Regions from separate parts of the Altererythrobacter sp. MTPC7 genome, predicted to be linked through region 2. Evidence: riboswitches for the same ligand, from Rfam matches in the RefSeq annotation. Region 2 holds a riboswitch; the other holds the start of a gene.
What was found. Region 2 has a riboswitch for cobalamin ahead of ACGHJ7_RS03130 (TonB-dependent receptor plug domain-containing protein). Riboswitches for the same ligand answer to the same signal wherever they lie in the genome.
Positions count from the first base shown of each region.

Region 1: it holds a riboswitch for cobalamin, as region 2 does, so the genes downstream of both, ACGHJ7_RS01790 (hypothetical protein) here and ACGHJ7_RS03130 (TonB-dependent receptor plug domain-containing protein) in region 2, are expected to answer to the same signal.

Region 1 is NZ_BTGS01000001.1:359,843-364,653, reverse strand. Features, by position in the region: gene ACGHJ7_RS01805 (TonB-dependent receptor domain-containing protein) at 1-1,756, shown strand, start outside; gene ACGHJ7_RS01800 (hypothetical protein) at 1,768-2,322, shown strand; gene ACGHJ7_RS01795 (cobalamin-binding protein) at 2,324-3,253, shown strand; cobalamin riboswitch at 3,340-3,558, shown strand; gene ACGHJ7_RS01790 (hypothetical protein) at 3,740-3,988, shown strand; gene ACGHJ7_RS01785 (XRE family transcriptional regulator) at 4,545-4,811, opposite strand, start outside.
Region 2 is NZ_BTGS01000002.1:245,993-273,090, reverse strand. Features, by position in the region: gene ACGHJ7_RS03170 (lysozyme) at 1-351, shown strand, start outside; gene ACGHJ7_RS03165 (hypothetical protein) at 329-1,045, shown strand; gene ACGHJ7_RS03160 (M3 family metallopeptidase) at 1,284-3,467, shown strand; gene ACGHJ7_RS03155 (GCN5-related N-acetyltransferase) at 3,487-3,777, opposite strand; gene ACGHJ7_RS03150 (hypothetical protein) at 3,942-4,247, shown strand; gene ACGHJ7_RS03145 (ABC transporter ATP-binding protein) at 4,260-4,985, opposite strand; gene ACGHJ7_RS03140 (FecCD family ABC transporter permease) at 4,985-5,947, opposite strand; gene ACGHJ7_RS03135 (ABC transporter substrate-binding protein) at 5,944-6,744, opposite strand; gene ACGHJ7_RS03130 (TonB-dependent receptor plug domain-containing protein) at 6,744-8,684, opposite strand; cobalamin riboswitch at 8,782-8,988, opposite strand; gene ACGHJ7_RS03125 (cell wall hydrolase) at 9,171-10,379, shown strand; gene ACGHJ7_RS03120 (hypothetical protein) at 10,527-10,850, shown strand; gene ACGHJ7_RS03115 (putative bifunctional diguanylate cyclase/phosphodiesterase) at 10,977-12,917, shown strand; gene mdh (malate dehydrogenase) at 13,234-14,208, shown strand; gene ACGHJ7_RS03105 (hypothetical protein) at 14,214-14,687, shown strand; gene sucD (succinate--CoA ligase subunit alpha) at 14,713-15,603, shown strand; gene ACGHJ7_RS03095 (2-oxoglutarate dehydrogenase E1 component) at 15,707-18,556, shown strand; gene odhB (2-oxoglutarate dehydrogenase complex dihydrolipoyllysine-residue succinyltransferase) at 18,559-19,821, shown strand; gene ACGHJ7_RS03085 (hypothetical protein) at 19,872-20,168, shown strand; gene lpdA (dihydrolipoyl dehydrogenase) at 20,165-21,571, shown strand; gene ACGHJ7_RS03075 (hypothetical protein) at 21,579-22,412, shown strand; gene ACGHJ7_RS03070 (VOC family protein) at 22,409-22,837, shown strand; gene ACGHJ7_RS03065 (amidase family protein) at 22,875-24,209, shown strand; gene ACGHJ7_RS03060 (PepSY domain-containing protein) at 24,270-24,962, shown strand; gene ACGHJ7_RS03055 (trimeric intracellular cation channel family protein) at 24,959-25,642, shown strand; gene ACGHJ7_RS03050 (hypothetical protein) at 25,667-26,452, opposite strand; gene ACGHJ7_RS03045 (hypothetical protein) at 26,600-27,098, opposite strand, start outside.

The DNA of each region.
Region 1 (4,811 bases), on a different contig from region 2:
CGACCGGCAGGTCCTCGATCGGCGGCAAGTGCGCGAGGTGTCCGACGTGCTGCGCGACGTCCCGGGTGTCGCGGTCGGACGGGTTCCCGGCCAGACGCAGATCCGTTTGCGAGGGGCTGAAGCCAATCATACGCTCGTCCTGGTAGATGGGATAGAGGTGTCCGACCCCTACGCTGGAGAATTCGATTTCGGAACGCTTATCGCCGACGAGGCGGCGCGGATCGAAGTGCTGCGCGGGCAGCAGAGCGCGATCTACGGATCGGACGCGATCGGCGGCGTCATCCAGTACATCACTCTCGGCGGCCGCGATGCGCCCGGGGCGGTCGCGCGTATCGAAGCCGGTTCGTTCGGCACGCTGAACGGCGCTGCCCGGATCGCCGGATATAGCGGCGATCTCGACTACGCGCTGTCCGCCACGCTTAACACCACCGATGGAACGCCAGGCGCCCGCAACGGCACGCGCAACCTTGCGAACGACAGCGGTGCAGTCTCTCTTAAGACGACGTTCGCGCCTACGTCCAATGTACGCCTCACCGGCGTATTGCGCTACGCGCGCACTGATGCCGAATTCAACGACAGCGATTCCGATCCAGCAAGTCCGACGTTCGGATTCCAGGTCGATAGCCCCGGCAACCGTTTCGAGAACGAGGCTGTCTATGCGCTCCTGCGGGGTGAGCTGGATCTTCTCGACGATCGCTGGACCCATGCGTTGTCGGCACAGATCGCGGACACCCGGCGCGACGGTTTCGCTTCGACTGGACGCAGCTACGGCAGCGAAGGGCAGAGGCTGAAAGGGTCCTACGATACGACGTTGCGTATCGAAGCTGGCGGTCTCACACACCGGGTCACGGCGGCTCTCGATGTCGAACGCGAACGTTTCCGTAACACCGATCCGACCGGCTTCGCATTCACCGGTCGCCGGCAGATCGACAATGTCGGTCTCGTCGGCCAGTATGCAATCGATCTAGGAGACCGGGCGAGCGCGTCCGCTTCGATCCGCAGGGACTGGAACGACCAGTTCGCCGATACGACCACATACAGACTTCAGGCGAGCTATCGGATCGCTGCAACGACGCGGGTGCGCGGGGCCGCAGGATCGGGGGTGAAGAACCCCTCGTTCTACGAACTCTTCGGTTTCGTGGACGGCCGCTTCATCGGCAATCCCGACCTCAAGCCCGAGAAGTCGAGTGGATGGGAGATCGGGATCGACCAGTCGCTGTTCGGTGAGCGCGCTTCGATCGGGGTCACCTATTTCGAAAGCGAACTGGACGACGAGATATTCACTTCTTTTCCGCCCCCGAACTTCATCGCCAGCCCTGGCAATCGCGATACCGTATCTAGGAGAAACGGTGTCGAGGTGTTCGGCGAGGCGCGATTCGGCGAGGCTTGGAGCGTCAATGGAGCCTACACCTATCTGCGTTCCCGCGAGGATGGCATGCGCGAGGTACGTCGGCCCTCACATACCGCCAGTCTGGCCGTCGATTGGCGCGCCCCCAAGGATGCGGGAGGGGTCACGCTCGTCGCGCGCTACAATGGCGAGACGATCGACAGCGCTTTCATCGATCCCTCCTTCGTGCCGGTTCGCGTGCAACTGGACGACTACCTACTGCTGAACGTCGCCGCCGACGTGAGGGTCATGGATAATGTCGAGCTGTTCGGCCGGGTCGAGAACCTGACGGCCGCCGACTACGAGGATGTCTTCAGCTTCGCTACGCCGGGACGCTCGTTCGCCGTCGGCGCGCGCGCCCGATTCTAGGGAGAATTTCGATGACGGATGAAATGACGGCTCAGTCCGAGACTGCGAGGTTCGCATGGCCTGTCACACTCGCCTTGGCGACGGTGGGCGGATCGCTGGCCGCCGCCTGCATGATGCCGTTCGTGGCTCTTGCGATCGTGAGCGCCGCGACCATGCGCCGCTCGCTCGCGCTGGCGACGATCCTCGCGATTTGGGTGACAAACCAGGTGCTGGGGTTCACCGTCCTCGGTTACCCGCATACGGGTTATGCGTTCGCCTGGGGCGGTGCGCTGGGCATCGCATCGATTCTCGCCATGTTCGCAGGTGCCACCATCTTGGGCGAACGCGACGAGCTGAGCTCGTTTCGGACGCTGGGCGCGTTTCTGGTCGGCTTCTTCATTTACGAAGGGGCGCTATTCGGGTTTGCGTTGGTGGTAGGCGGGACCGAGATGTTCACGATGCCGATCGTGGGACAGATCCTTGTCAACGATGCACTGTGGTTCGCAGGACTTTCGGGCGGGTATTGGCTCCTTACCAGGACCGTTCCAACGCTATTCGGACCCGCGCCGCGAATACGGTTCGCCTGATATGGCGCAACCGCGTATCGTATCTCTCCTGCCGAGCGCGACCGAGATCGCAGTCGCGCTCGGGTTGGGAGGGAGCCTCGTCGGTCGCTCCCACGAATGCGACTATCCCCCTTTCGTAAAGGGGTTGCCGGTCGTCACGTCGACCAAGCTCGAGAAGGGATTGACGTCGCGGCAGATCGACGACCGGGTTCAGGAAATCGTGCGGCAAGGACTGTCGGTGTACGAGGTCGATACCGCGCTGCTGCGCGACTTGCGACCCGACCTCATCCTGACGCAGTCGCAATGCGCGGTCTGCGCGGTCACCCCTGCCGATCTGGAGGGGGCACTGAGCAAATGGACCGGAACCGCACCGGTTCTGCTTTCGCTAGCGCCCGATACGCTGAAGGATGTGTGGGGCGATTTCGTCGAGGTCGCCGAAGCGGCGGGAATTTCCGAGCGGGCGTCGTCGGTGGTTGGTGGCCTGAGAGCGCGCATGGCAGGGCTGGCCGGAAACCGAGCGGAAAGGATAGATCGCCCCAGTGTTGCCGCGATCGAATGGATAGATCCGCTGATGGCGGCGGGAAACTGGGTGCCCGAACTGATCGAGGCGGCCGGTGGTCGCCCATTGTTCGCGCGAGCTGGTGAACATTCTCCGTGGCTGGATTGGGATGACTTGATCGCTGCCGATCCCGATCTGATCGTCGCGATGCCCTGCGGATATCAGTTGCCACAGACGCTCGCCAATCTTGAGACGCTCGTCGACCACTCCGGTTGGAATGACCTTAACGCGGTTCGCAAAAGGAAGGTCTTTGCCGTCGATGGCCATCATTATTTCAATCGCCCCGGCCCACGACTCGTCGAATCGGCCGAGCTCATTGCGCAATTGCTTGGAACAAATCAGGTGCGAGCATTCGAAATGGGACAGGACTGGATAGTCATCGGCGGGGATTGACGATGTTTTCCGCACTGTTCGACGCAGATGATCTCCCCGCCCCCTTCTTTTTAGAGCGGCGAACCGATACAGAAAACTAGCTGGATGCAACGTTACGCGCATTCAGTTTTAAGTTCGCACCGGTAACGGGAACACAGTGAGGCCTTCCAAGGTCAAATCTGCGGCTGTCCCTGCAACTGTAAGCGGCGAGCAAGAAATACTGGCGGGTGTCTCCGCAGCCACTGGACTGATTGTTTAGTTCGGGAAGGTGTATTTCAAGTGATGACCCGCGAGCCAGGAGACCGACCGGAGCGAGTCGCTCTTGCCTGACTCATGGGATTGGTCGGGCGCGAAATCATTTTCGTCGGAGCGACGATAAGCGGCTTGGATTGCTCCGAGCACGCCCGGTCGGCGTATAGCGTCCGTTGACCAGGCTGTTCGGCCGAGGTTCGGAGATCCAAGCCATTATATCGGCGTGAAGGGCTTAGAGCTCACGGAGAAAATACCATGTTCAAAACTAAGACGAAGGTTCTGGCACTCTCGGCTGCGATCGCATTCGGCTCTTCTGCCGCGGTTGCTCAGCAGACGGACATCGGGCCGTTTCTACCCGAAGTGGGACAGGCCATAGCTGCGGCCGAACAAGGTGCGCAAAACATCTGTGCTTCGAATGGCGGTCTGGCCTCGTTCAACGTCATTCGCATAATCCAGAATGCCGGTTATTACGCGGCGCAATTCGAGTATTCATGCAACGGTTAATTCTCAAGCCACTTTGCATTGAATGAGAAGGATGAACGGCGCCGGGCTCAAACTCGGCGCCGTTTTCGACTGCGGGTTGCGACTGCCCTTTTGTCGACCGCTGACATTCTGAAATTTTCGCGACGATTTGTTGAGTCTCGGAGAGCGTAGCGCGTAGCTACCGCTTCACGATCAACCGTTTTTGGGGGGTTCAGATCTTGTACCAGAATGGCTGGGATCGGGGGGCGTTACCGACGACAACCGGTTCTTCATGAACGACCGCTTTTGGCGATAGGTCGAATGCGCTGCTACGACCGAAATTGAGGGTCGGAAGCAAGCATCTTGATAACGGTCGTTTTTCGGAGATCGGCACTGAGCCGCTTGGAAACTCCAAGATCATTCCTGCGCATCTCCGAAAACACTCTCCCGTTTCCATCTCCGAAAACAGATGAGGTCCAGTTGAGTTTCCGGAGAGAGACCGTCTGTAGTCGGATACACCTAGGTCAGCAGCCGCGATCAGTGCCCTGCCCCATAGCTAGACGGGCTGCGCGAGGCAGAGCGCGGCCCGAATTGACGCTCATGCCGCCTCTTTAAGCGTCAGCTCGACTTTCATATGGGCGGCGGCGGCAATGTTGACGAGCGCATCGAGGGAAAACTTGGCCAGCTTGCCGCGCAACAGATCGCTGGTCCGGGGCCGGGTCAGGCCAAGCCGGGTAGCCGCTTCCTGTTGCGGGACATCCCAGCTCAGCACCACCTTGCGGATTTCAAAGAGTAGCGCCGAACGCAGTTTCAGATTCGCGGCCTCTTGCTCGGTATCGGCCAGCGCGTCCCACACATTTTCATA
Region 2 (27,098 bases):
AATCTGTCCGTGGGCGATACCATCTCGCACGAGCGTGCGATGCAGTTCCTGACCAGCGATTTGAAAAAGGCCGAAGCGGGCGTCGTGCGCCTGCTGGACGGTCTCGACGTCTATCAGCACGAGTTCGATGCGCTGGTCGATCTTGTTTTCAATGTCGGTGAAGGCGGGGTATCGGAAGGCCGCAGTCCGCGTCTCAACACCGCAATCGCCAATGCGAATTATGGCGCGATTGCCGACGAACTGAACTACACCACTGCCGGAGGTGCGGTTGCTGGCGGCCTCATCCATCGCAGCGAAAGGCGTGCCGCGATATTCATGAACGCAAACTATGAGAATCCGCGCCCTGCCTGATTCCACGCATCTTTCCAGCCGGACCCGTACCGGCATGCCGAAGGGCCAGCGACGCCTTTCCGCCGCCAGCGCATCGCTCGCCCTCCTGATAGTGATGGGCTGTTCGCAAGCCCCGCAGGGCGACCAGTTCGCCGGCATGACTGCAGGTTCGGACAACGCGCAGAATACGCAGCGCCGCGCGCTGCGGGAAACATCGAACGCAGCCCCCGGACGCTCCGGTGGTGCAACCAGTTGCCTTCTGCTCGTCTGGGATGCTGCCCCTTCGCCCGATGTGCAATTTGACCGCGCGAACGATGCGGTAGAAGGCGGCACGATCAGCTGCGGAGTGGGGACCAGCCCCAGCCAGCTCGATCTGTCGCTGAAAAGGATGAACAAGGCTGCTGCGGCCGATGATCGGGCGGCGCTGGCGCAAATGCTGGCACCGGAATTGACCTTCATCGACCGGGAGGGAAAGCGGACCTCTTATACGGACGGCTCGCGCATCGAAGATGATCTCGATTCCATCTTCGCGCCCGATGTCCTGTCCGTCCTTGCGAAGGCCGACCTTTCGCAGGTCACCGTGGTCCCGGACCAGGGTGCGTTCCTCGCGCTTGGCGGCATCTGGCTGGCGACCGGGGAGACCGGCGGCGTCCCGCAAATACGCACCATCAACCGGCAGGCACTGGTCGAGGCGCAAGGCACGCCGGGCGAATAACCGCCCCCTGCAGCCCGGTTGCATTTGCAATCAATCTGCGGTTCAACCTGCCCCAGCTAACACACGGATCAACCCCGCGCGCGGCCCGGACCCGCGGCGCGTTGCAGACATTATCCTTTCGGAGAGAGACCTTTTCATGAAAACCCGTATCTTCAACCGCCCCCTGTTCACGGGCGCTGCGCCCACCGTGCTGGGCGCTGCGCTCCTTGCCGGCTGTTCCACCGTGACAGATACCCAGATGGCATCGGCGGGCGACACGATGGAGGCCCCGATGGCAGACGATACCGCAATGCCCGAAGCGACCGGCTATTTTGCGAACGCCAGTTCGCTGCCGCTGCAGGCGCCCGATTTCACGCAAGTTTCCGACGATGATTACCTGCCCGCCTTCGAACAGGCGATGGCGCTCCACAATGTCGAGATTGCTGCGATCCGCGACAATCCCGAGGCGCCGACCTTCGAGAACACCATCGTGGCGCTGGAAACTTCCGGTCGCCAGCTGGGGCGCGTCGCCACCATGTTCTTCGCGCTGACGGGCGCCAACACCAACGACACGCTCGACGCCGTGCAGGCCGAGATCGGCCCGAAGCTGAGCGCGCATTCCGATGCCATCACGCTCGACCCGGTGCTGTTCGCCCGGGTGAAGCAGGTCTACGACAACCGCGCCGCCATGGCGATGGAGCGCGAGGACGCGGTCCTGCTGGAAGAGACTTATGAAGGCATGGTGCAGGCCGGCGCGATGCTGACCGACGCGCAGAAGACCGAGGTCAAGGCGATCAACACCCGCCTGTCCGAAATCACCACCGAATTCGGCCAGCGCGTGCGCGAAGCGACGGTCGACAATGCCCTGATCGTCGACACGCGCGAGGAGCTGGCCGGCCTGTCGGACAGCGAAATCGATGCGGCAGCGAAGCTGGCGGCGGAAAAGGGCATGCCGGGCAAGTTCGCCATCGCCCTGCAGAACACCACCCAGCAGCCCAGCCTGCCGGCCCTCGAGAACCGCGATGTTCGCGAAAAGCTGTTCATGCTGTCCTACAACCGCGCCGACCAGGGCGGGGAAAACGACACCCGCGCCCTGATTGCCGAAATCGCGTCGCTGCGCGCGCAGAAGGCCGCCCTGTTCGGCCAACCCGACTGGGCGAGCTATGTCATGTACGACCGCATGGCGAAGAACCCGCAGACCGCGCTCGACTTCATGGAACAGATGGTCCCCGCCCTCGCCGCGACACAGCGGCGCGAGGCTGCCCTGCTGAACGAGAAAATCGCCGAGGAAGGCGGCGATTTCGAGGTCAAGCCGTCGGACTGGTATCGCTATGCCGAGATGGTCCGCAAGGAACGCTACGACCTGGACGAGAATGCGGTGAAGCCGTATTTCGAGCTGACGAACGTGCTGGAAAACGGCGTCTTCTTCGCCGCGAACAAGCTCTACGGCCTGACGTTCCGCCAGCGCACCGACCTGCCGGTCTATCACCCGACCGTGACGACCTACGACGTGTTCGAGGAAGACGGCACCCAGCTCGGCATCTTCTATTTCGACCCGTTCCAGCGCCCGTCCAAGCGTGGCGGCGCATGGATGAGCAACTTCGTCGACCAGAGCTATCTCTACGGAACGAAGCCGGTCATCTACAATGTGCTCAACATCCCGCAGGCAGGTGAAGGCGAGCCGCAGCTGGTCAGCTTCGACAACGTCAACACGCTGTTCCACGAATTCGGCCATGCGCTGCACGGCTTCTTCGCGGACCAGAAATACGCCTCGCTCTCGGGCACGGCGACCGCGCGCGACTTCGTGGAATATCCCAGCCAGGTGAACGAGCTGTGGGCGACCTATCCCGAAGTGCTGCAGAACTATGCCAAGCACTACCAGACGGGCGAGACGATCCCGGCGGAACTGATCGAGAAGATCGAGGCCGCGGCGAAGTTCAACCAGGGCTACGATTTCGGCGAGGTAGTGGAAGCCGCCCTGCTCGACATGAAATGGCATGCCCTCTCGCCGGCCGAAGCAGCTGCGATTACCACGCCCGAACAGGTCGACGCGTTCGAGCGCAATGCGCTGGAGGAACTGGGCCTCGAAATCGGCCTCGTCCCGCCGCGCTATCGCAGCAGCTATTTCAACCACATCTTCAGCAGCCCGACGGGTTATTCCAGCGGGTATTACAGCTATCTGTGGACCGAGATGCTGGACCGCGACAGCCGCAAATGGTTCTTGGAGAATGGCGGCCTGACGCGCGAAAACGGCCAGCACCAGCGCGACACCGTGCTCAGCCGTGGCGGCACGATGGACTATTTCGAGATGTTCGAGAACTTCGCCGGTCGCCAGCCCGACGTCACCCCGATGCTGGAAGCGCGCGGGCTGGTCGCAGGCGATACCGACGCGCTCGATACGTCGGACGGCGCGCTCCCGGCGGGCAGCGTCGGCACGAAGTAAGGAACAGGCGCGGCGGGCGTTACAGCTTGCCGCGCCATTCCAGCGACCGGCGGTTGAGCGCGGCAAGGTCCGCCTCGCCCGCCACTGCTTTTTCTCCCAGCGCTATGGCGGCGCGAAGTTGCGCGTCGCTTGCCCTGGCGTAAGCCGGAGCCTCGATATGCTCCCGCCACGGGCCGCCCGCGGCATGATCCAGCAGGATGCGCTGGAAGCAATGATCGAACCGCACCGGCCAGCCACGCTCATCCGCCAGCGACGGCATCACCTCACGGGTGAGTTGGAACCACCTGTCCTGCAGCGCCTGCCTTTCCATACGCACCTCAACGCCCGGGCAACGCCCGATGTGCCCGGCGCGCATCGTCTTGCGGCGAAACGTGATCCTGCCACGACGGAGACACCGCGGTTTACCTTTTGTGTATGGAATGCGGCAACGCACCGGGGCTAATGCCGGATGCAGGACGGTAAGGGGTTCGCATCATGAAAAATCGCTATTCGATTGCCGGGGCCATCGCCCTTGGCCTGTCGTTATGTCCGGTCGCCGCAACGGCCGACGATCCGAGGGATCCGGACATGCAGAGCCGCGAGGCTCGCGAACGCGATGCGGCGATGATCCGCAAGCTCAACCGCGAGCAACTGGCCTATGTCCGTGAACGCGACGCACGCTGGGCGGAGCAGCGCCGCGAACAGGAGACACGCCTCGCACAATATGAGCGGGAAATGGCCGAGTGGCGCCATGCGGTAAAGATGTGCCGCGCTGGCGATACGCGGTATTGCGCGCGGTAGGACGCGAAGTCGCTAGGAAACGGTCAACGCACGGGCGTGCGCTTCCCCCAGCCAGCGCGCCTCGACCTGCCAGACCGCGCGCAGGTTTTCGGGCGACAGAGCGTCTTCCGGCTGGCCATCGGCCACCACGCGGCCCCGGTCGAGAACGATCACCCGGTCCGCATGGTTCATCGCCAGCGACAGGTCGTGCACAACCATGACGACGCCTGTCCCGGCGTCGGCGCGCGCACGTAACATGCGCAGCAGCGATATCTGGTGCGCCAGGTCAAGCGCGGCCAGCGGTTCGTCGGCCAGTATCCATTCGGGCTCGCCGGCCAGCACCCGGGCCAGCAGGACGCGCGCCCTTTCGCCGCCCGACAATTGCGACGCGGGGCGGTGGCGCAATGCCTCCAGATCGAGGGCCGCAATCGCGCGCTCCACAGCCGCATCGCCCCTGTCACGGTGCGGCAGGCGGCCGAGCCGCACCAAAGCCTTTGCCGCAATGTCCCATGCAATCTCAGGGGCTTGCGGCAGATAGCCGAGACGTTTTCCGCGTATGCGTGCCGGCAGGCGGTTAAGATCGTCCTGCCCCAGCATGACGCGGCCCGCCTGCGGCAGTTCTGTCCCGGCCAGGCAGGACAGCAGGGTCGACTTGCCCGCCCCGTTCGGCCCGCAGATCGCCGTCACCTTTCCGATTTCCAGCGCGGCAGACACGCCGTCCAGCCGCCCCGCAAGGCTCAATTTCTCCGCCGACAGCATCACACGCCCCCCAGCGCGCCGCGCCGCATCTTCAGCAGCAGCCACAGGAAGAACGGCGCGCCGATCAGGCTGAGCGCGATGCCGAGCCGCAGCTCCGTCACCAGCGGCAAGACGCGCACGACGCTGTCCGCCACCAGCACCAGAAGCGCGCCCGCCAGCGCGCTCGGCAGCAGGAGCGAGGACGGGCGTCTGTCGGTCAGCGGACGGACCAGGTGCGGCACGATCAGGCCGACGAACCCGATGATCCCCGCCACCGCCACGCCGCTCCCGACGGTCAGCCCGATGCCTGCAATCAGCAGCCAGAGCAGGCGCGCGGTATCCACCCCCATGCTTCGCGCTGCCGCATCGCCCAGTGTCAGGGCGTCGAGATCGCGGCCCGCAAAGGCCAGCAGCGCAATCCCCGCGAGCGTCAGCGGAGCGGCCAGCCAGACATCGCGCCATCCGCGATCGGTCAGCGCGCCCATCAGCCAGGTCACGATCTCGCTCATGGCAAAGGCATTGGGAGCAAGGCTGATGGCGAGCGAAGTCAGTGCCCCGGCCAGGCTGGCGATCATGAGGCCGGCCAGCGTGAACAGGGCGATCCCGCCCGTTCGTCCTGCGATCAGCGCCAGCAGCGCCATCGCCCCCGCGCCGCCTGCCAGTGCCAGCGCAGGCAAGGCCCACCAGCCGGCCTGATAGCCCAGCCAGAAACTCGCCACCGCTCCCAGCGCCGCGCCGGGCGCTATGCCGAACAGTCCGGGATCGGCCAGCGGATTGCGCAGATAGCCCTGCATGGCCGCCCCGGCAGCGCCAAGCCCCGCCCCGACGACCATCGCCAGCAACCCGCGCGGCAGCCGCAGCTCGGCCAGAATGATTGCGGCATTGGGGGTGCTCGCCGGATCGATCCAGACGCGCCCGGCGAGCAGCGAAAGCGGGAAGGCGATGGCCAGCAAGGCCAGCAGGATCAGGACGGCGCGGGTCATTTTCCGCGCACTTCGTCAAGCCGCGCCAGCGCGCGGGGAATCGTCGGTCCACCGCAATAAAGGAGCGCGGGATCGAACCGCTCCACCCGCATCTCCGGCAAAGCCTCCAAGGCTGCATGCGATTGCGAGCGTTCCCGGCCCGCAACCAGCAGCAGGTCCGGAGGATCCGCCAGCATCGCTTCCAGCGGCAGGTAATCCGCCTGCCCGAGGCCCCGCGCGGCGGAATGGCTCGCAAATCCCGCCTGCCGCATCATTTGCGAGACCAGCGCGCCATCGCCCGGCACGATGCCGCCCGGTTGCCAGAGGACGACCGAGACTTGCGGCCCATCCCGGGCCGCCTCCGCCCATCTCTCTTGCATTCGCTCGACCAGCGCCTCCCCGGCGGGCCCAGCCTGAGCGACCTCCGCGAGGGAACGGACCTGCTCCATGCTCTCTTCGAGCGAAGACGCGATGCCTACCGTTTCGACCCGAATGCCGAGATCGGCGAAGGCTGCCCGCGTGGCAGGCGCAAGGAAGCTCGATGCGATCACCACGTCGGGACCGAGTGCCAGCACTTCCTCCACCGTGCCGCCCGTGGCGGGGAACTGCCTCGCAAGATCCACATCCATCGAGGTCGCCTGCGGATCGTGGCTGTAATGCGATACCGCGGCCAGCCGCTCAGGCGCGATTTCGGCAAGGATCGCATCGGCGCACGGGTTCAGGCTGACAATGCGGAGAGGCTCACCCACCTCGCTCGCAGGCTTCCCGCCGCAACCACCAAGCAGAGCAGCAGCAAGCAGGGTCGCCCATGCGCGCATCAGAACTTCGCCCGTACCCCGGCGAAGACGCCCCGGCCCGGCTGGGCGTAGCCTGCGGCGGTCTGGTAGTCCGCGTCGGTCACGTTCTCGACCCGTCCGAACACGGTCAGCGGCGCGCCGCTTGCCAGTTCGCCCACATCCACTTCGGCGCGCAGGTCAAGCAACAGGTAATCGTCCAGCCGGACGCTATTGAACGCATCGTCGAAGGCGCTCGAGACGTAGCGCAGTTCGAAGCCGAGCAGCGGTGCGCCAAGGTCCAGATCGCCGCTGACCGTCGCTGCATGGCGCGGACGGCGACCAAGGCGATTGCCCTGCGTCACGGCCCCGCTCGTGCGGTCCTCGGTGTCGATGAAGGCGTAGACCCCGCGCAATTGCAGCGGGCCCAGCCGCGCCCCCGCTTCCAGTTCGACGCCCTGCGCCCGCGCGCGGTCGACATTGTCATACGTCCCGAACGGGCGACCTGTACAGATGCCGCCGGTCACGCCGAAGCAGGAAACGAAATCTATCAGGTCCTCGCTGTCGCGGCGGAACAAGGTGACACCGGCATGGAACGGCGCGGTGCGATCCTTCCACGCGAGGCCGAGGTCGAAGCCGGTGCTTTTTTCGGGGGCCAGCGAAGGATTGCCGAAATCGGAGAATAGCTGGAACAGGCTGGGCGCCTTGAACCCCTCCCCGACGCTGGCACGAAGGCGCACGTCCTGCGCGATCTCATAGCTGAGATCCGCGCCGAAACTGGTCGCTCCGCCGAAGATCGCGTGGTCGTCGTGCCGCAGGCCGATATGGCCCGAAATCGCGCCGAACTCGATTCCCGCCTGTGCGTAGGCGCCGAGGATGCGTGTATCCTCACCCGGGTCGAACAGCGTTTCGTAGCTGGTCCACTCGCCCTCACCGCCGAAATTGACGATCAGCGGGCCGATGGGTCGCCATTCGCCGCGCAGGTCGACGCGGTCCGAATGCCCGTCGCTGGTGAAGCCGGGGGTGTCACCGAAGGCCGGGTCGAAATTGTCCCGCGCGGTGTCGGCGAAGGAATAGCGCGCCTGCAAGAACAACGGCCCGGTATCGCGCGACAGGCCGAGCGAGCCGGAGAGCTGCTCGGTCTCCTGGTACTCCGCCGTGTCGGCCAGCGCGAAAAGCGGCGCGGGGAAGCCGTCGATTTCCAGCTCGCCCGCCGCGTAGCGAACGCTGGCAAAGGCATCGACCGTGTCGGTGACGTAATAGGTCCCGCGCGCGGTCAGGGCGATCTGCTCGAAACCGTCGGCTTCCGTGCCGCTTGCGGCGGCGGAGAAACCGTCGGTCCGCGCGTAGCCCGCAGCGGCCCCGACAAAGCCGCGATCCGTTTCCACGCCGCCTGCCAGAGTGCCCGTCAGGCTGTCGCGTGCGCCGTATTCCACGCTGCCTTGGACGCCCGTTTCCGCGCGGGTCGAGGCCGACAGGACGCCGCCGATGGCATCGGATCCCCAGATGACCGAATTGGAACCGCGCAGCAGGTCGATCGAGGCTATGGTGCCGGGCAGCAGCGTGCCGAAATCAAACCCGCCTGAAGGCGAGGCGGGATCGGACACCCGCGCCCCGTCGACCAGCACCAGCACCTGCTCGCCCTGCGCCCCCCTTACCCGCAGCGAGGTGAACGCACCGGGCCCGCCATTGCGGCTGAGACTTACGCCCGGCGCGCGGCGCAGGATGCGGGCGATGTCCGCGCCCTGCACGGCCTCGATTTCCTCGCGCTCGATGATGGTGACCGCCTGGCCGGTATCCTCGATCTCTATCGGGGTGCCGGTGGCAGTGACCGTGATGAGCGGACGGGTGGATTCGCGTTCTATGATGCCGGCAAGATTGCCGTCCTGATCGACGATCCGTTCGCGGGAAACAGCGCGCTCCTGAGCGGATAGGGGAGCAGTCAGGGCCGCCAGACAACAGCCGAAATACAGGAATTTACGCACGATACCTCCGTCACAAGCACAAGCGTCGCCCATGACGGCGGACAGACCCTTGCGGTCTGCCCATCGATCCGTTGCCGTCGGTGCACCCCGCCCGCGGCTCAAGCGACTGTCTACAGGCAGGTTTCCTGGCTCCCGGATCATCGGCCCGCCCCCGCCTTCCCGCCCGGTGGACAGTGGCATTGTGGGAGCGCGCCTTCCCGGTCACAGTTGCGGGGGCAGCAGGGGATTTGCCGGCCGGACGGCCCGCTCACCCCTTTCCCTCTTAGCCGCGCTTTCGCACGGCACCCATGACAGGCCTGCGCCCCTAGCCCCGGCAGGCGTCCGGTGCAAGCGGCCGCGGCAGGCGTTAACCCGCTCCTTACCCTGAATCTTAAGCGCGCAATCCGGTCTGTCCCTCTAGGGGACGGGCCCAATACTGCGCTCGTGCGGGAAGCTGGTTGCCCCTAGTTACGCCTACCCCCACGAAGCCAAGCACCGGATATCCGTTTGACCCCTCGCTCCACCGCTCCTGCCCCCACCCTTACAGGCCCCCGCGCCTCGCGCAGGGTCGATGGCAAGCGGCTGGGCCCCAAGTCGCGGGCCGCGCTCATCCTGGCGGCGGCAGTCGGTGTGCCGGCCTTCGCAGCTCCGGGCGAATGGCGCGCCTTCAGACCGGAAGCCGAACAGGCCGAACCGGCGGCGGTCACCCCAATGCCGTTCGAAGAGGCTGGCAGCAGCTTCCCCGGATCGGCGTTCTACTACCTCGACGATACACCGGATCTGGCTGTCCAGTCCCGGCCGCTCGACACCCGGCCCGGTGCAGGTTTCGGTTCGGGAACGCTGGCCGACGGGGTGGACGTCTTCAATCCTCTCGAAGTCATGTCCGGCGACCCGGCACGGGCTGTCGAAATCCGCGATGCCGGGCCGGCGGCGCGCGCTTTCCGTTCCGGCGGGACCGGCCTCGACAAGGCGCGTGCGCTCCAATGCCTGACGCAGGCGGTCTATTACGAAGCGGCAAGCGAGAGCACGGGCGGACAGAAGGCGGTCGCCCAGGTCGTGCTCAACCGCGTGATGCATCCGACCTACCCCGCCAGCGTGTGCGGCGTCGTCTATCAGGGCAGCGAACGGCGGACCGGCTGCCAGTTCACCTTCACCTGCGACGGCAGCATGGCGCGGAAGCCGTCGGCCAGCGGCTGGGCCCGTGCGCGGCGCGTCGCGGCAGAGGCGCTGGCAGGCGATGTCTACACGCCTGTGGGCTATGCCACGCATTACCACACGACGTGGATCAATCCCTACTGGGCCAGCAGCCTCGACCATATCGGCACGATCGGCGCGCACCGCTTCTATCGCTGGAAAGGCAGCGCGGGCCGGCCCGGCGCGTTCCGCACTGCCTATGTCGGCGGCGAGCGCATTCCGCGCCCCTCCCCCCGGAGTGCGGAGCCCCTGCCTGCATCGGCTGCCGACATGGCGCAGACACCTGCCGCAACCGATCCGGTCGCGCTGGCCCGCGCTTACGAGGAAGCCCGCGCGAAGGCCGCAGCGGAGGCGGGACGGCGCGCGCCGCCACCGGTCTACACCGCGCAGGTAGAAGCGGCGGGCGGGGATGCACAGTTCACCGCAGAGAAACTGCCGGGCGCAGGGGCCGTACGCCCCGAATACGCCAATGCCGGACAATGGAAACCGGGCGCCGGAAACGGCGGGAATGCGGGCCAATAACCACCTTCACGCAAAGCTTAATGGCCGCATAACCTTAAGCGGAAACAGGTGCTTAGCCCCCTATCCCTAAGACAGTCCCCGCCCCGGCTGCCGACAGGCTCCATCGCTTCGCAGCCCGATAGATCACGTCGTAGAAAGCCATACATCATGTCGATCCGTTTCGCCGCCGCCCGCCGCCGGACATGGTCCCCCGTCGCCCGCGCCCTGGCCCGCCGCGCGCGGGGCCGGGCTGCGAACGACAATCTGGACGGCGCGATCGTCGACACCGACAAATTGCTGCGCGCGGCGCTCGAGCAGTTCCAGGTGCATGGCCTGGGTGCGGCAGACCACGCCTTTGCCAAGGCGGAACGGGCACTGCTGAGCGATGCGCGCGACGAATTCGAGAAATGGCATTCGATTTGCCGTGCACTGGACCGGCCCATGGCCGACCGCCTGGCCATGCGGCAAAGGATGCTGGACGCCTGCGCCTGACCGGCGTGCCAGAGCGATGACCCATTTTGCAAAATCATTATCGGCCGATTAACCGAAAAATGACGCTTTCGCCCTAATCCGGGCGTCATACGAACGACGCAGAAGATCAGATGGCTGCGTGACGTCGTGAGCCGCAAGCTGGGCGCGGACGCCATGAACGAGCAGGTCCGCCGGACCCTCGTTTCGTCGCTCTACACCCAGCCATCCAGCCTTGCGATCGGTGCGTTCAACGGCATTCTCGTCAGCCTGGCTGCGGCCTGGTTTGTGCAGAATGCAGTCTTTACTGCAGTCGCGGTTGCGATGACGGTCGCTGCCCTGGTCCGCGTTGCCGTGGCATTCGCCATCAACCCGGACAACGCCCGGCACAGCACCGACAAGCTGGAAACGATCTACGAGATTGGCGCATTCGCCTATGCGGGATTGTTCGGCCTGCTGGCGGGAATGGCGATCGTGATGGGCGCAGGCGCGGGCGTCGAGGTCCTGCTGGTCGGTCACGCCCTGTGCTACGGGACCGGAATTTCCGCACGCAATGCAGGCCGTCCCGTGATTGCGCTGGGCCAGATGGTCCTGTGTTTCGTCCCCATTGGTGTCGGGGGCCTGCTCGAAGGATCAGCCGGGTATCTCGTGATGGCAGCAACCATACCTTTTGCGATGCTCGCCATGGTGGCGATCACCAGCAATACCTTCCTGACAATCTACCAGTCGATCGCGCACGCGCAGGCCAGCCGCACCATGGCGACCAAGATGGAACGCCTCGCCAGGACCGACGTGGTGACGGGCCTCGCCAACCGGGCCGGCCTGAACCACGCGCTGGTGCAGGCCATCATGAATGTCCCGCGAGAGCGGCAGATCGCGCTTTTCTGGCTGGATCTCGACCGCTTCAAGGAGGTCAACGACCTTCTGGGCCACCAGACGGGCGACCGGGTACTGGCGAAAACGGCAGACCGGCTGCAATCGGTCGTGCCGGCCGGGAGCACGGTTTCGCGGTTTGGCGGGGACGAATTCGTGATCGTGAGCGAAGTCGACGACCGCGCCGCCTGCGAGGCACTGGCCGTGCGGATCCTGGACGACCTTCATCGTCCGATGGAATTCGACCGCGAGCAGCTGGAGGTCGGCTGCTCCATCGGCATCGCGTTGATGCCGGAAGACGGGGAGGATGCGGACACGCTGCTCCAGCACGCCGACCTCGCGCTGTACGATGCCAAGATGGGCGGGCGCGGTCGCAGCCGGTTCTTCGATCCGTCCATGACCCGCGATCTGGCCAACAGGCGCGAGATCGAGGCGGAACTGCGCGCCGCGATCCAGCGCGACGAACTGTCGATCTTCTTCCAGCCGATCGTCGATCTGCAGACCGGCAAGATCCGCACCTTCGAAGCGCTGGTCCGCTGGTTCCACCCGGTCAAGGGCGAGCTGCGTCCCGACCAGTTCATTCCCGTCGCGGAAGAGACAGGCGTCATCGTCACCCTGGGGAACTGGATCACGAAGCAGGCAGCGAAGGTCTGTGCCGGTTGGCCGGAGGACGTGACGGTCGCCGTCAACCTGTCGCCCCTGCAGATCAAGGCACCGGGCGCGGCGCTGGGGATCATGGCCGCCCTGCGCGAGGCCGGGCTTGCCCCGCACCGTCTCGAACTCGAAATCACTGAAAGCGTGCTCGTCGACGACAACAGCGCGACCGAGCGGTTCATCGGCGACCTTTCCGCAAAGGGCGTGCGGTTCGCGATGGACGATTTCGGGACGGGCTACTCCTCGCTCGGCTATATCAACAAATATCCGTTCTCGAAGATCAAGGTAGATCGCAGCTTCGTGTCCGGTCCCGATATCGGCCGCAAGACGCAGGCCATCATCCACGCCGTGGCCGAACTGGGCTCGCAGCTGGACATGGAAATCGTGGCCGAGGGGCTGGAAAAGGCCGAGCAGGTCGAATCCGTCCGCGCCGCCGGCTGCACGCTGGGCCAAGGATATTATTTCAGCCGTGCCGTGCCGGACTATCTCGCCGCCATGCTGCTGGCGCAGGAACGGGGCGAACACGGGTCTGCGATTGGCAGAGGTTTGCAGGCAACCGGCTGATCGGCCGAACGCTTCGCCGCATGCCATCGCGGTCCATCAGGAACCCGTTGCAGATCCCGTGCGTAATCGCATTGGGCAGGCGTCTGGCGTCTGTATTTCGGGACCTTATTGCAATTGCGAACCATTTGCAAAGATAGTCTGCGAAACGGCAGCTTTGGTGGTTGCAATCGTGCAGGCTGCGGCCTAGTCGAATGACCCGAGTTTGCCGGGCGCGCTCCCTCGCGGGACGAATTGGCGCGTCACCGGCTGATGGGCCGCGTATCTTGCGCCATGCCCGTAACGTCGTCCCGCGCGGTTGGAAGGACGCTTACCCCCTATGGCTCAAAACGCAGGTCGCAAGAAGATCGCCCTTATCGGTTCCGGCATGATCGGCGGCACGCTCGCCCATCTCGCCGCGAAGAAGGAAATGGGCGACATCGTCCTGTTCGACATCGCGGAAGGCATGCCTCAGGGCAAGGCGCTGGATCTGTCGCAGTGCGGACCGGTCGAAGGCTTCGATGCGAAGATCACCGGTTCGAACGACTATGCCGACATCGCAGGCGCCGATGTCGTGATCGTCACCGCCGGTGTCCCGCGCAAGCCGGGCATGAGCCGCGACGACCTGCTCGGCATCAACCTGTCCGTCATGAAGTCGGTCGGCGAAGGCATCAAGAACAACTGCCCCGACGCTTTCGTGATCTGCATCACCAACCCGCTCGACGCGATGGTCTGGGCGCTGCGCGAATTCAGCGGCCTGCCGCACAACAAGGTCGTCGGCATGGCCGGCGTGCTCGACAGCGCGCGCTTCGCCACCTTCCTCGCATGGGAATTCGACTGCTCGGTAAAGGACGTGAACGCCTTCGTGCTGGGCGGCCACGGCGACACGATGGTCCCGGTCAAAAGCTACACCACGATCAACGGCATTCCGGTCGACGACTACGCGAAGATCAAGGGCGTTTCCGCCGACCGCATCGACGAAATCGTCGACCGCACCCGCAAGGGCGGCGGCGAGATCGTCGGCCTGCTCGGCAACGGCTCGGCCTATTACGCCCCGGCGACCAGCGCAATTGCGATGGCCCAAGCCTATCTCGGCGACCAGAAGCGCATCCTGCCCTGCGCCAGCCATGTCGAAGGCAAGTACGGCCTCGACGGCCTCTATGTCGGCGTCCCGACCGTGATCGGTGCCGGCGGCACCGAAGACGTGGTCGAGATCGAACTGTCGGACGAGGAAAAGGCCAACCTCAAGGTCTCCACCGACGCGGTCGAGGAACTGCTCGAGGCGTGCAAGGGCCTGGATAGCACGCTGGCCTAAATGGCATGACTGGCCTCGCATCTCTCGCCCTGTTCGCAAGTGCGACTGCCGTCAGCCCTGATGCGGCTGCGGAAGAGTTGCGTGATCATTTTCTGCGCTTCTGCATTTCGGCGGCTGTTGCCGAGATTCCTGCAATTGCGTCCGAGTATCGCTGGGTAGAGGTTGCTCCGACCGGTGAAGAAAACCTGCCTCGCATCTTTACACCCGAGGGGAAGGATTTTCCGACCCTCGTGTTGGTTCCTACAAGGCAGTCGGACGCGTCTTCGTTGACCTGCACTGTTTATGACCCGGCAATTGAGCGAGAAGATTTAGTCGCCGCGGCGTCGCAAGCCCTCGGTGATTTTCGTCAAAAAGCGGATAGCGATAACATCGCTTGGATGACACCAGACGGACGTACGGTCGTAGGCCGTAACATCCGCGTTTCGACTTTCGAGAGCGAACGAAAGGTGTTCGCTTTGAGCGTGCGCAAGACGCTGTGAATTGAAGATTAGAAGGAAAAACTGAATGTCCATCCTCGTAAACAAAGACACCAAGGTCATCACGCAAGGGATGACTGGCAACACCGGCACCTTCCACACGCAGCAGGCGCTCGATTACGGGACGCAGATGGTTGCAGGCGTGACGCCGGGCAAGGGCGGGACCGACCATATCGGCCTGCCGCAGTTCAACACCGTGCGCGAGGCGAAGGCCGAAACCGGTGCGACCGCTTCGTGCATCTACGTGCCGCCGCCCTTCGCAGGCGACGCGATCTGCGAAGCTATCGATGCCGAGATCGAGCTGATCATTGCCATCACCGAAGGTATCCCCGTGCTCGACATGGTTCGCGTGAAGGCTGCGCTGGAAGGGTCCAAGTCGCGCCTAATCGGCCCGAACTGCCCCGGCGTGCTGACGCCCGGCGAGTGCAAGATCGGCATCATGCCGGGCAAGATCTTCCAGAAGGGCAGCGTCGGCGTGGTCAGCCGCTCCGGTACGCTGACCTATGAAGCCGTCCACCAGACCACCATGGTCGGCCTCGGCCAGACGACGGCTGTCGGCATCGGCGGCGACCCGGTCAACGGCACGAACTTCATCGACGTGCTCGACCTCTTCCTCGACGACGACGAAACGAAGTCGATCATCATGATCGGCGAAATCGGCGGCAGCGCGGAAGAAGAAGCAGCAGCCTTCATCAAGGAACAGGCTGCCAAGGGCCGCAAGAAGCCCATGGTCGGCTTCATCGCAGGCCGCACGGCGCCTCCAGGCCGCCGCATGGGCCACGCAGGCGCGATCGTCTCGGGCGGCCAGGGCGGCGCGGACGACAAGATCGCGGCGATGGAAGATGCGGGCATTCGCGTTTCGCCCTCGCCCAGCGAGCTCGGCACCACGCTGGATGCCATGCTGAAGGAAATGGCCTGATTTCGCGACGCGGAAAGGTTTTCTCCTCCCCGGGAGCCTTCCGCGCCGCCGAGGCATTGAGTGAATAGCCGGCATCGGAGCCGGTGCGAAAGGTCGGCCTGACATGGGCAACGAAACACACGATTTCCTCCCCGAACTGGGCGACCAGGAAGGGCCGCAGCCCGGTCCGTCCTGGGCGAATCCGCGCTGGCTGGCAGAAGCGGTCGACGCCGATGCCGACCTGACGCAGGCGCTCGACCCGACGCAGATGAAGCAGGCCGTCGCCGCCGCCGCGAAAAAGGCGGGCAAGGCGATGGACGCAGGCGCGGTGGAGGAAGCCGCCGGCGATTCCATCCGCGCCATGCTGCTGGTGCGCCTCTACCGCGTGCGCGGCCACATGGCGGCCGACCTCGACCCGCTGGGCCTGTCCGGGCTGGAAGAACCGGAAGACCTCAGCCTGGAATGGCACGGCTTCGCCGGACAGGAAGACAAGGAAGTCTATGTCGGCGGCGTGTTCGGCTTCGAATGGGTGAAGGTGGGCGACCTCTACCAGGTCCTGCGCGACACCTATTGCGGCAATGTCGGCCTCGAATACATGCATATCACGGACACCGAGGAACGCCGGTTCCTGCAGGACAAGTTCGAGACGCCCGAAGACACGATCCAGTTCACGCCCGAAGGCAAGCAGGCGATCCTCGCCGCCGTGATCCGGGGCGAACAGTTCGAGGAATTCCTCGGCAAGAAATATGTCGGGACAAAGCGGTTCGGCCTCGATGGCGGCGAATCCATGATCCCCGCGCTGGAAGCGGTCATCAAGTATGGCGGCGCGGACGGCGTGCGCGAGATCATCTACGGCATGGCGCATCGCGGTCGCCTGAACGTGCTCGCGAACGTGATGGCCAAGCCCTACAAGGTCATCTTCCACGAATTCCAGGGCGGCAGCGCGAATCCCGACGATGTCGGCGGATCGGGCGATGTGAAGTACCACCTCGGCACCAGCACGGACCGCGCCTTCGACGGGATCGAGGTCCATATGAGCCTCGTGCCCAATCCCAGCCACCTCGAAGCGGTCAATCCCGTAGTCCTGGGCAAAACACGCGCGCAGCAGGCGATCCGCGACGACCTGGCGAAGCACCAGCAGGTGCTGCCGGTCCTGATCCACGGCGATGCGGCCTTTGCCGGACAGGGCGTTGTTTGGGAAAGCCTGAGCCTGTCGGGCGTGCCCGGTTACGATACCGGCGGCTGCATCCACTTCATCATCAACAACCAGATCGGCTTCACCACCAGCCCGAAATTCGCCCGCTCCAGCCCTTATCCCAGCGACGTGGCGAAGGGCGTCCAGGCCCCGATCCTGCACGTCAATGGCGACGACCCGGAGGCGGTGACCTTCGCCTGCAAGCTAGCGATCGAGTACCGCCAGAAATTCGGCCGCGATATCGTGATCGACATGTGGTGCTATCGCCGCTTCGGCCATAACGAGGGCGACGAGCCGAGCTTCACCCAGCCGCTGATGTACAAGGAAATTCGCGGCCATCCCAAGGTAAGCAAGATCTATTCCGAGCGGCTCCGCGAGGAAGGCGTGATCGACGACGGCATGGCCGACCAGCTGCGCGCCGATTTCGTCAGCCAGCTGGAAGACGATTTCGCCGCCGCGAAAAGCTACAAGCCCAACGAGGCGGACTGGTTCGGCGGACGCTGGGCGGGCATGAACAAGCCGGCCGATTCGGAAACCGCGCGGCGCAATGCCGACACCGCGATCGAGAAGAAACTGTTCGACAGCCTCGGCAAGACGTTGACGCAGGTGCCGGATGACCTGACCATTCACAAGACGCTGGGCCGCGTGCTGAAGGCGAAGAAGGAATGGTTCGACACCGGCGAAGGCTTCGACTGGGCCACCGCGGAAGCGCTCGCTTTCGGCAGTCTGGTGACGGAAGGCTTCGGCGTGCGCCTGTCCGGGCAGGACAGCGGCCGCGGCACGTTCAGCCATCGCCACGCGGTCTGGGTCGACCAGACGGACGAGCGCAAATACATCCCGCTGACCACCCTGCCCCACGGCAAGTTCGAGGTCTATGACAGCACGCTGTCCGAATATGGCGTGCTGGGATACGAATACGGGTTCGCCATGGCGGACCCGAAGACGCTGGTCTTGTGGGAAGCGCAGTTCGGCGATTTCGCCAATGGCGCGCAGATCATGATCGACCAGTTCATCGCCGCCGGCGAGGTCAAGTGGCTGCGCGCAAACGGCCTCGTCATGCTGTTGCCCCACGGTTATGAGGGACAGGGACCGGAGCACAGCTCGGCACGGCTCGAACGCTTCCTCCAGCTATGCGCGAACGACAATATCCAGGTCTGCAACATCACCACGCCGGCGAACTATTTCCACGTGCTTCGCCGCCAGATGCTGCGCCCGTTCCGCAAGCCGCTGGTCATCATGGCCCCCAAGTCGCTGCTGCGCCACCCGATGGCGAAAAGCCCGGCGAAGGAATTCATGGGCGACCATCACTTCATGCGGATCAAGTCCGATACGAAGGACATTGCCGACGAGAAGGTAAAGCGCCTTGTCCTGTGCAGCGGCAAGGTCGCCTACGACCTGATCGAGAAGCGCGACGAGGAAGGGCTGGACGATGTCTCCATCGTGCGGATCGAACAGCTCTATCCCTTCCCCGGCGAACCGCTGGCCGTGCGCCTGAAGCGCATGACGAACCTGGAAACGGTCGTCTGGTGCCAGGAAGAGCCGAAGAATAACGGCGCATGGTTCTTCGTCGACGGCAAGATCGAAGAAGCACTGGGTGAAGCCGGCAAAGGCGGGATGCGTCCCTGCTATGCCGGCCGCGAAGTCGCCGCATCGCCTGCAACGGGCTATGCGGCGCGTCATAAGGTACAGCAGGATGCGCTCGTCAGCATCGCGCTCGGTCTCGCCGATGGCGGCGAAGCCCAGCGAAACGGCGAACGCGACTGCAGGAACGAGGGATAATAATGGCTACCGAAATTCAGGTCCCGCAACTTGGTGAAAGCGTCACCGAGGGCACAATCGGCGAATGGCTCAAGAATGTCGGCGATGCCGTGGCGGTGGACGAACCCATCGTCAGCCTCGAAACCGACAAGGTCGCAGTCGAAGTCCCCTCCCCCGTGGCGGGCGTGATCCGCTCTTTGGGCGCAGAGGTCGGCGACACGGTCGAAGTCGGAGCAGTCATCGCGACGGTGGAAGAAGGCGGCGCGCCCGCCGCTACCGGCGAAGAAGCTGCACGCAAGGAACAGCAGGCGGAAGAGGGCCAGGCGAAGCGCGAAGCCAAGTCCGGCGACGCTGCGGCCGCTTCCGATGCCTCCCAGACGCTGAGCCCGGCCGTGCGCCGCGCAGTCCTGGAACACGGCGTCGATCCGACCACGATCAAGGGCACCGGCAAGGATGGCCGCCTGACCAAGGAAGACGTGATCGCCGCTGCAAAGAACAAGGGCGACGACAGCTCCATTGCCGATGCCGCGCCTGCGCAGGCACAGCAGGTCGGCACGGCCTCTTCCGGCGGTGAAGGCCGCGGCGCGAGGGCGGAAGAGCGGGTCAAGATGACCCGCATGCGCCAGACCATCGCCAAGCGCCTGAAGGGCGCGCAGGACAATGCCGCGCTGCTCACCACCTTCAACGATTGCGACATGAGCGCGGTCATGGAAGCGCGGGGCAAGTACAAGGACCTGTTCGCCAAGAAGCACGACATCAAGCTCGGCTTCATGGGCTTCTTCGCCAAGGCCGCCTGCCTCGCGCTGAAGGACGTGCCGGCCGCCAACGCCTATATCGACGGGGACGAGATCGTCTATCACGACTATGTCGACATCTCGGTTGCGGTCAGCGCGCCGAACGGCCTGGTCGTCCCGGTCATCCGCGATGCGCAGGCCAAGGGCTTCGCGCAAATCGAGAAAGACATCGCCGATTTCGGCAGCCGCGCGCGCGAAGGCACGCTGACGATGGACGACATGAAGGGCGGCACCTTCACCATTTCCAATGGCGGCGTTTTCGGCAGCCTGATGTCGACACCGATCATCAATCCCCCGCAGAGCGCCGTTCTCGGCCTGCACCGGATCGAGGATCGCCCGGTCGTCGTCGATGGCGAGATCGTGATCCGCCCGATGATGTATCTGGCCCTGTCCTACGACCACCGCCTGATCGACGGGCGCGAGGCCGTGACCGCGCTCAAGATCATCAAGGAAGCGATCGAGGATCCCACCCGGATGCTGATCGACCTGTGATGCGGCAGGAGCGGCCTTCGGCAGCCCCCCTTGCCTCCCTCGCCCTGTCCATGGTGGCGGCCCTTGCGCTGGCTGCATGCGACCAGGCGGCGGAGGAAGGCAGCGGCGGCATGATGGCGCAGGTCCGCGCCCAGTGCATCGCGCAGGTCAAGGGCCTGCCCATCGCCGCAGAAGCGGCCGACACGGTCTGCGACTGCACAGCGCGGCGCGCACAGGACGAACTCGATATCGGCGGTTTGATTTCCGGCGAGACTACCCAGATAGAAACGATAGTGGCGCAGTGCGCGCAGCAATATCTTTCCGGCGGCGCCGACGGCGAACGCACGGACGAGGCAGAGGCACAATGAGCGATACGAAATACGATTACGACGTCCTTGTCATCGGCGCTGGCCCCGGCGGCTACGTCGCGGCCATCCGTGCGGCACAGCTGGGCCTCAAGACCGCCTGCGCGGAAAGCCGCGAGACCCTGGGCGGCACCTGTCTCAATATCGGATGCATCCCGTCCAAGGCGCTGCTCCATGCCAGCGAACTGTTCGAGGAAGCCGAGGGCGGCCACATGGCCAAGTGGGGCATGAAGACCTCGGTCGAACTCGACCTGCCGACCATGATGGCGGAGAAAACGAAGGCCGTCGGCGAACTGACGGGCGGGATCGAATTCCTGTTCAAGAAGAACAAGGTCGACTGGAAGAAGGGCCATGCGACCTTCGTCGATGCCCATACCGCCGAAATCAAGAGCGAGAAGGTAACGGCGAAAGATATCGTCATCGCCACCGGCTCCAGCGTCACGCCCCTGCCCGGCGTCGAGGTCGATAACGCCAAAGGCCGGATCGTGGACAGCACCGGCGCGCTCGAAATCGGCGAAGTGCCGGAGCACCTGGTCGTCATCGGCGGCGGCGTGATCGGGCTGGAACTGGGTTCCGTCTGGCGCAGGCTCGGCGCGAAGGTCACCGTCATCGAATATCTCGACATGCTGCTGCCCGGCATGGACAAGGATATGCGCAAGGAAGCGGGCAAGATCTTCAAGAAACAGGGCATGGACCTGAAGCTGAAGAGCAAGGTCACCGGCGCCGAGGTCAAGGGCAAGAAAGTCCATGTCTCGGTCGAACCGGCAGATGGCGGCGATGCCGAAACGATCGAGGCGAGCCATGTGCTGGTCTCCATCGGGCGGCGTCCGAACACCGACAAGCTCGGACTCGATGCCATCGGGCTGGAGCTGAACAAGCGCGGCCAGATCGAAACCGACCACGATTTCCGCACCAAGGTAGACGGCGTGTGGGCCATCGGCGACGTGATCCCCGGCCCGATGCTGGCGCACAAGGCCGAGGACGAGGGTATTGCGGTCGCCGAAAACATCGCCGGCCAGACGGGCATCGTGAACCACGCCCTGATCCCGGGCGTGGTCTATACCATGCCCGAATTCGCCGATGTCGGCATGACCGAGGAAGAGGCGAAGGAAGCGGGCCATACGATCAAGATCGGCAAGTTCCCCATGATGGCCAACAGCCGCGCGAAGGCGAACCGCGACACGGATGGTTTCGTGAAGGTCATTGCCGATGCCGACACCGATCGCGTGCTGGGCGTCCACATCGTCGCCAGCCTTGCCGGTACGCTGATTGCCGAAGCTGCGGTCGCCATGGAATTCGGCGCGACGAGCGAGGATATCGCCTATACCTGCCATGCCCACCCGACCCATGCCGAGGCGCTGAAGGAAGCGGCCATGGCGGTCCAGGGCAAGCCGATCCACATCTGATCGGGTCATGACCGACGGCAGGACAGGAGGGCTGGCGAGGAAACTCCCGGCCCTTCTTGCCCTGCTGGTCCCTGTCGGCGCCGGCCTGCTATATCTGTCGGCAGCCGGAGCGCCGGGGCAATACATCGCGATCAATTCTGGCGCGCTGATCATCGCATCAGGTTGGATCCTGGCGGGACGGTCCCCGCACACCCTACGCGGGCGCCGCATCATGGTCGCTGTGCTGCTCGCGCTGTGTTTCGTCCCCCTCCTGACCGGGCCATGGGTCAACGGGATCGCCCGCTGGCTGCCGGTGGGTCCACTGTCGCTTCATGCCGGCTCCCTCGCCTTCCCCGCGATTGCCGTGCTGGCTGCGCGAGACCGGGAATTCGCGGCGCCCGTTCTGCTGGCCGCCATTCTCGCTGCCTCGCTCCAGCCGGATGCGGCATTCGGTTTTGCCGCCGTATTCGCCGCCGCCGGCCTGCACGACCGGACCCGCGACTGGCGCATAGGGCTTGTCTGCATCGTGGGGTTCGCTGCATCCCTGATCATGGCCGTGCGCGGAGAATTGCCGCCCCAACCCTTTGTCGAGCGGGTGATAGTCGATGCCATGCAGCTCTCCGTTGCCGCTGGAATCGGATTGATGCTGGCCATGGCAGCCGGCTTTGCGCTGGTGCTGTTTGCCGACCCTTTCTACACCCATGCCCGTTTTGCGCTGGCTGGCGCGTGGTTCGGCTTTGCCATCATCGCGCTTATCTCGCACTATCCCGGTATCCTGATCGGATATGGTGCATCCCCCATTCTCGGCTTCGGCCTTGCCCTAGGCCTTTCGGTGCCGCCCCAGGAAGACACCCCGTCATGACCCTGCCCCCGTTCCATCTCGCCTTCCCTGTTCACGACCTCGATGCCGCGCGCGGCTTCTACGGCGGTATCCTCGGCTGCCCCGAGGGCCGCAGCAGCGACGAATGGATCGACTTCGACTTCTATGGCCACCAGATCGTGGCGCATCACGCCCCTGTCGGAACCGGCGAGGGCGGCACCGGCGCGAGCAACCAGGTCGACGGGGAGGACGTGCCCGTTCCCCATTTCGGCGCGGTCCTGTCGATGGAAGAGTGGCGCATCCTGTCGAAGCGGCTGACGGCAGAGGGTGTCGATTTCATCATCGCCCCGACCATCCGCTTCGAAGGCCAGCCGGGAGAGCAGGCGACGATGTTCTTCCGCGATCCCAGCGGCAATGCGATCGAGATCAAGGCCATGGCCGACCCGTCGAACCTGTTTGCCCGCTGACGCCAACCCAGCCTGCCCCCTTGACGGAGTCTCGCCCATGACCTTTCCCAGCCTGACCGACCAGCCCGGCGCACTGGAAACCGCCACCCTGATCCGTGAAGGTCGGCTTTCCCCGTCGGAGGCCACGGACCGCGCCATTGCCCGGATCGAAGCGCGCGACGGCCCGATCAACGCGGTGGTAGTGCGCGATTTCGACAGGGCGCGCGAAACGGCAAAGGCAATGGACGGCCAGACGCCTCTGCCACACCAGACGCTGTTCGGCGTTCCGCTGACGATCAAGGAAAGCTTCGACGTGGCGGGCCTGCCCACGTGCTGGGGGCTGAAGGACCACGCCGGGCATATCGCGCAGGCCGACGCCGCCGTGGTGCGCCAGCTGAAAGCGGCAGGCGCGGTCATGCTGGGCAAGACCAACGTCCCGCCCGGCCTGGCGGACTGGCAAAGCTTCAATCCCCTTTATGGTCGCACACGCAACCCGCATCACGTCGACCGGAGCGCCGGGGGATCGTCCGGCGGCGCTGCCGCAGCGGTCGCAAGCGGCATGGTCGCTGCCGAATTCGGCACCGATATCGGCGGTTCGGTGCGCGTGCCCGCCCATTTCTGCGGCATCTGGGGGCACAAGACGAGCTGGGGCCTCGTCAGTTCGGAGGGGCACACGGACCCCGCCTTTGCCGACCGCGGCCGGCATGACGGGGCATTGAACGTGGCAGGACCGCTGGCCCGTAACGCGGCCGACCTTGCCGCGATGCTGGAACTGACTGCCACCATTCCCCTCCGGCGGCGGGACAAGCCACTGGAGACAATGCGCTTCCTCGCCCTGCTCGACCACCCGGCCAGCCCGATAGACGACGATGTGCGCCAGCCGATCGAGGCAGCGCTGAATGTCCTGCACGGTGTGGGAGCCTCCGTCGACGTGGGTTACACCGATTTGCCCGACCTGGCGGGCGATCACGCCGCCTATCTGAAGATGCTCAACATCACCATGGCACGCGGGGCCCCGTCGCCAGGTGGCCATCAGGCGAGCGCAGCGGACTGGTTCGACCTCATGGACGCGCAGGCCCGGTGCGAGCGAAGCTGGGCGCGCCTTTTCGAAAGCTACGACTTCGTGCTTGCCCCGCCCGCCAATATCCTCGCCTTCCCGCACAGGAACGAGCCGCTGTTTCGCGGCGAGATCGCGATTAACGGAGAGGAGCGCGACGCGGCGGAGGGGCTGGCATGGGCCGGTATCGCCACGTTCCCGAACCTGCCGGCGACCGTCCTGCCCGTGGGGGCGAGCGGGGACCTGCCCTGCGGGATGCAGGTCATCGGACCGCGCTGGAGCGACTTCGATTGCATCGCCGCTGCCGAGGCCATAGGGGCGCGGCTGCACGGCTGAATATCACGCCGGGCATGGCAGGCGAGGCGCGGCAGCGACCGCCCGTTTTCGGAGTAGTTCATGGCAAAGCGCCTCTGGATGCAGCGTTTCGCGCGGTGGCATGTCTGGCTCGGCTGGCTGATCGGCGTGCCCGTCGTGATGTGGACTGCGACCGGGCTGCTGATGGTTTCGCGCCCGATCGAGGAAGTGCGCGGCGAGCATCTTCGCAAGCCCATGGCCGCCCAGCCCATTCCGCCCGGCACACAGCTGCTTGCCCTGCCGCCCGCAGACAACGTGACCGAGATCACCCAGCGGATGCGCGGCGGGAGACTGGAATATATCGCCACGCTCAGCGACGGTCGCAAGATCGCCTACAACCTGTCCGACAACCGCCCGGCCGGCGCACGAACGCCAGAGGAAGCAGCCGCGATCGTCCGGCGGAATATCGTGGGCGGAGAGGCGGTGGAGGTCGTCAACGCGTTTACCGCAGACGCGCCGCCTTTCGATTTTCGCCGCCCCGTCGATGGTTACCAGGTGGTGCTGGCAAGCGGCACGAGGGTCTATGTCGAGAAGGCGACCGGCGACATCGCCGCCGTGCGCACCGGCTGGTGGCGGGTGTTCGACTTTGCCTGGGGCCTGCACATCATGGACCTGGAAACGCGTGAGGATAGCTCGCATCCAGTGCTGATCCTGTTCGCGCTGCTGGCGCTGGTGGGTACGATGCTGGGCTGCGTCTTGATGTTCCGGCGCCGCAGGGCGAAGACCGGACCATGATTCCCGATCCCACCATCATCCTGACGCCGCTGCTCGACTGGCTCGATATTGCCGGGGTGGCCGTATTCGCCCTGTCCGGTGCGCTGATTGCCGCGAAGGAACGGCAGACCTTCGTCACGCTGACCTTCTTCGCGCTGGTGACCGGTGTCGGCGGCGGCACGGTGCGCGACCTCCTGATCGACGCGCCCGTGTTCTGGATCAACGACGCATGGGTCGCCGCCACCTGCATGATCGTGGCGCTTCTGGTGTGGTACACGCCGACGCAGTGGTGGGATGGGAAGCTGCTCGATTATTCCGACGGCATCGGCCTGACCGCCTATGCCGTGCTGGGAAGCGCGAAGGCTCTGACCTACGGCATTCCGCCCGTTCCGGCGATGATGATGGGCGTCGTGACAGGATGCGTCGGCGGGGTGATCCGCGACGTGATCGCCGGACGCCCGTCCATCCTGATGCGGCCCGAGCTTTACGTGACCGCAGCGGCGCTCTCGGCAACGCTATGCGTGGTCGGAGAAATGCTGGGTGGTCCGCGAGCGCTTGTCTGGCCGCTGGCAACGGTCGCCGGGCTGATCCTTCGCAGCGCCGCGATCCGTTTCAACCTTGCGCTGCCCGCATACAACGAACGGCTGGTGGCGACGGATGCCGAAGGGGATGCCCCTCCCCCGTCGGAGGAACAGGGCTAGCCGGGCGGGGCCGAACGCCGGCGCTCAGCCGCCGTAATTGCCCTCGTCCGCATACTGGTACTCGTCCGCTACCGGGCCGCCCGGATAGGCTGGCTGCGGACCTTGCTGTACGCCGGCAGGCAGGGCATCGTCCGCCGGGCCGGAAAGGTCCGGCTCGGCATAGCCGGCAGAGGTCCGGGCGCGCGCATAGACTGCATCGTCCCATTGCCCGTCTGCAGCGGCGCCGGTGCGCAATGCACTGTCGTATCCGGCCCCTGTGAAGCCGCCGCGCGTGCCGTAGTCGATCCCGTCGATGCGTCCGTCATTGCCGATCCGGCAGCTGAACCCATCGCCATTGTAGAGCGTGCCGGTCACGTTCCAGCCGGACCCGTTCCGGTCCACACCGTCGATCTCGCCGATGCGGACATCGCGCTCGATCTCAAGCACGCACTGGTCGACCGCGCGGTCGAGGCCGCTGGACGTGTCGTAGGACGGGCCGGAGGTGCGATAGCGGCGGTCGGGATACCGGTCCCGGTCGCGGTTCTTGCTGGCTGCGCTGGCGACCGCAGCTATCGTGCCCAGGATGGCGACGCCTGCGATGATGTCGCCGGCGCTCGTCCGGTTCCGGTAACCGCGATAGCCCCTGTATCCGTTATAGCCGCGATATCCACGATACCGGTGACGCTGGGCATTCTCGGCGTCGGCATCATAGGCCGCTGCCGGCGCCACGGCGCTGCGCTGCGTCGACACGGGAAGCTCTGCCGCGGCGACGGGCGTGGCGGCCATGGACAGGGTCGCCCCTGCGGCGATGAATGCGGAACGGACGGTCATAATGGTTTGCCCCCTTGGCAAATCGCGTGGATGGCGTGCACGGCATGCCGCCAGTCATGATCGAAAAGCTAGGCGGTCCAGCCTGTCTTCCGGCTGAACCGCCTGGCGCGGGATTTGCGGGCCGTAATCATCCGGCCTCGCTACCGATCATAGCGGACCGGAAAGGCCGCTGTAATCGATGTCGACCACACGGCCGCGCTGGATGTCGCAGGTGAACCGGCCGTGGTCCTTGTCGCCGTACCCGCTGCGACCGTAGCCGTAGCGATTGCGGTCATAGCGCGAATTGTAGCGATAGTTCCGGTCGCGGTAGCCATAGCGGCCACGATAGCTGTCTTCCTCGACCGCGATGCGGCCCTTCACGCGCCAGCCATAGCGCGTATCGTCGACATCCCGGATATCGGTCACGCGAACGCCCCTGTATCCATAGCGCCGCGCTTCCTGCGTGGCGGCAGCGACACAGCGCTCCACGGCAGCCCGCGGATTACCGCGGCTGCGATAGTAATTGTCACGGTAGCCGCGATCATAACGATAATCGCCGCGGTAACGGTCACGATCCTTGCCGATCGACGATGCGACAGCGGCAATCCCACCGAGGATCACGGCCCCTGCAATCACTTCGCCTGCAGAAATCCCGTCATTGTCGTAA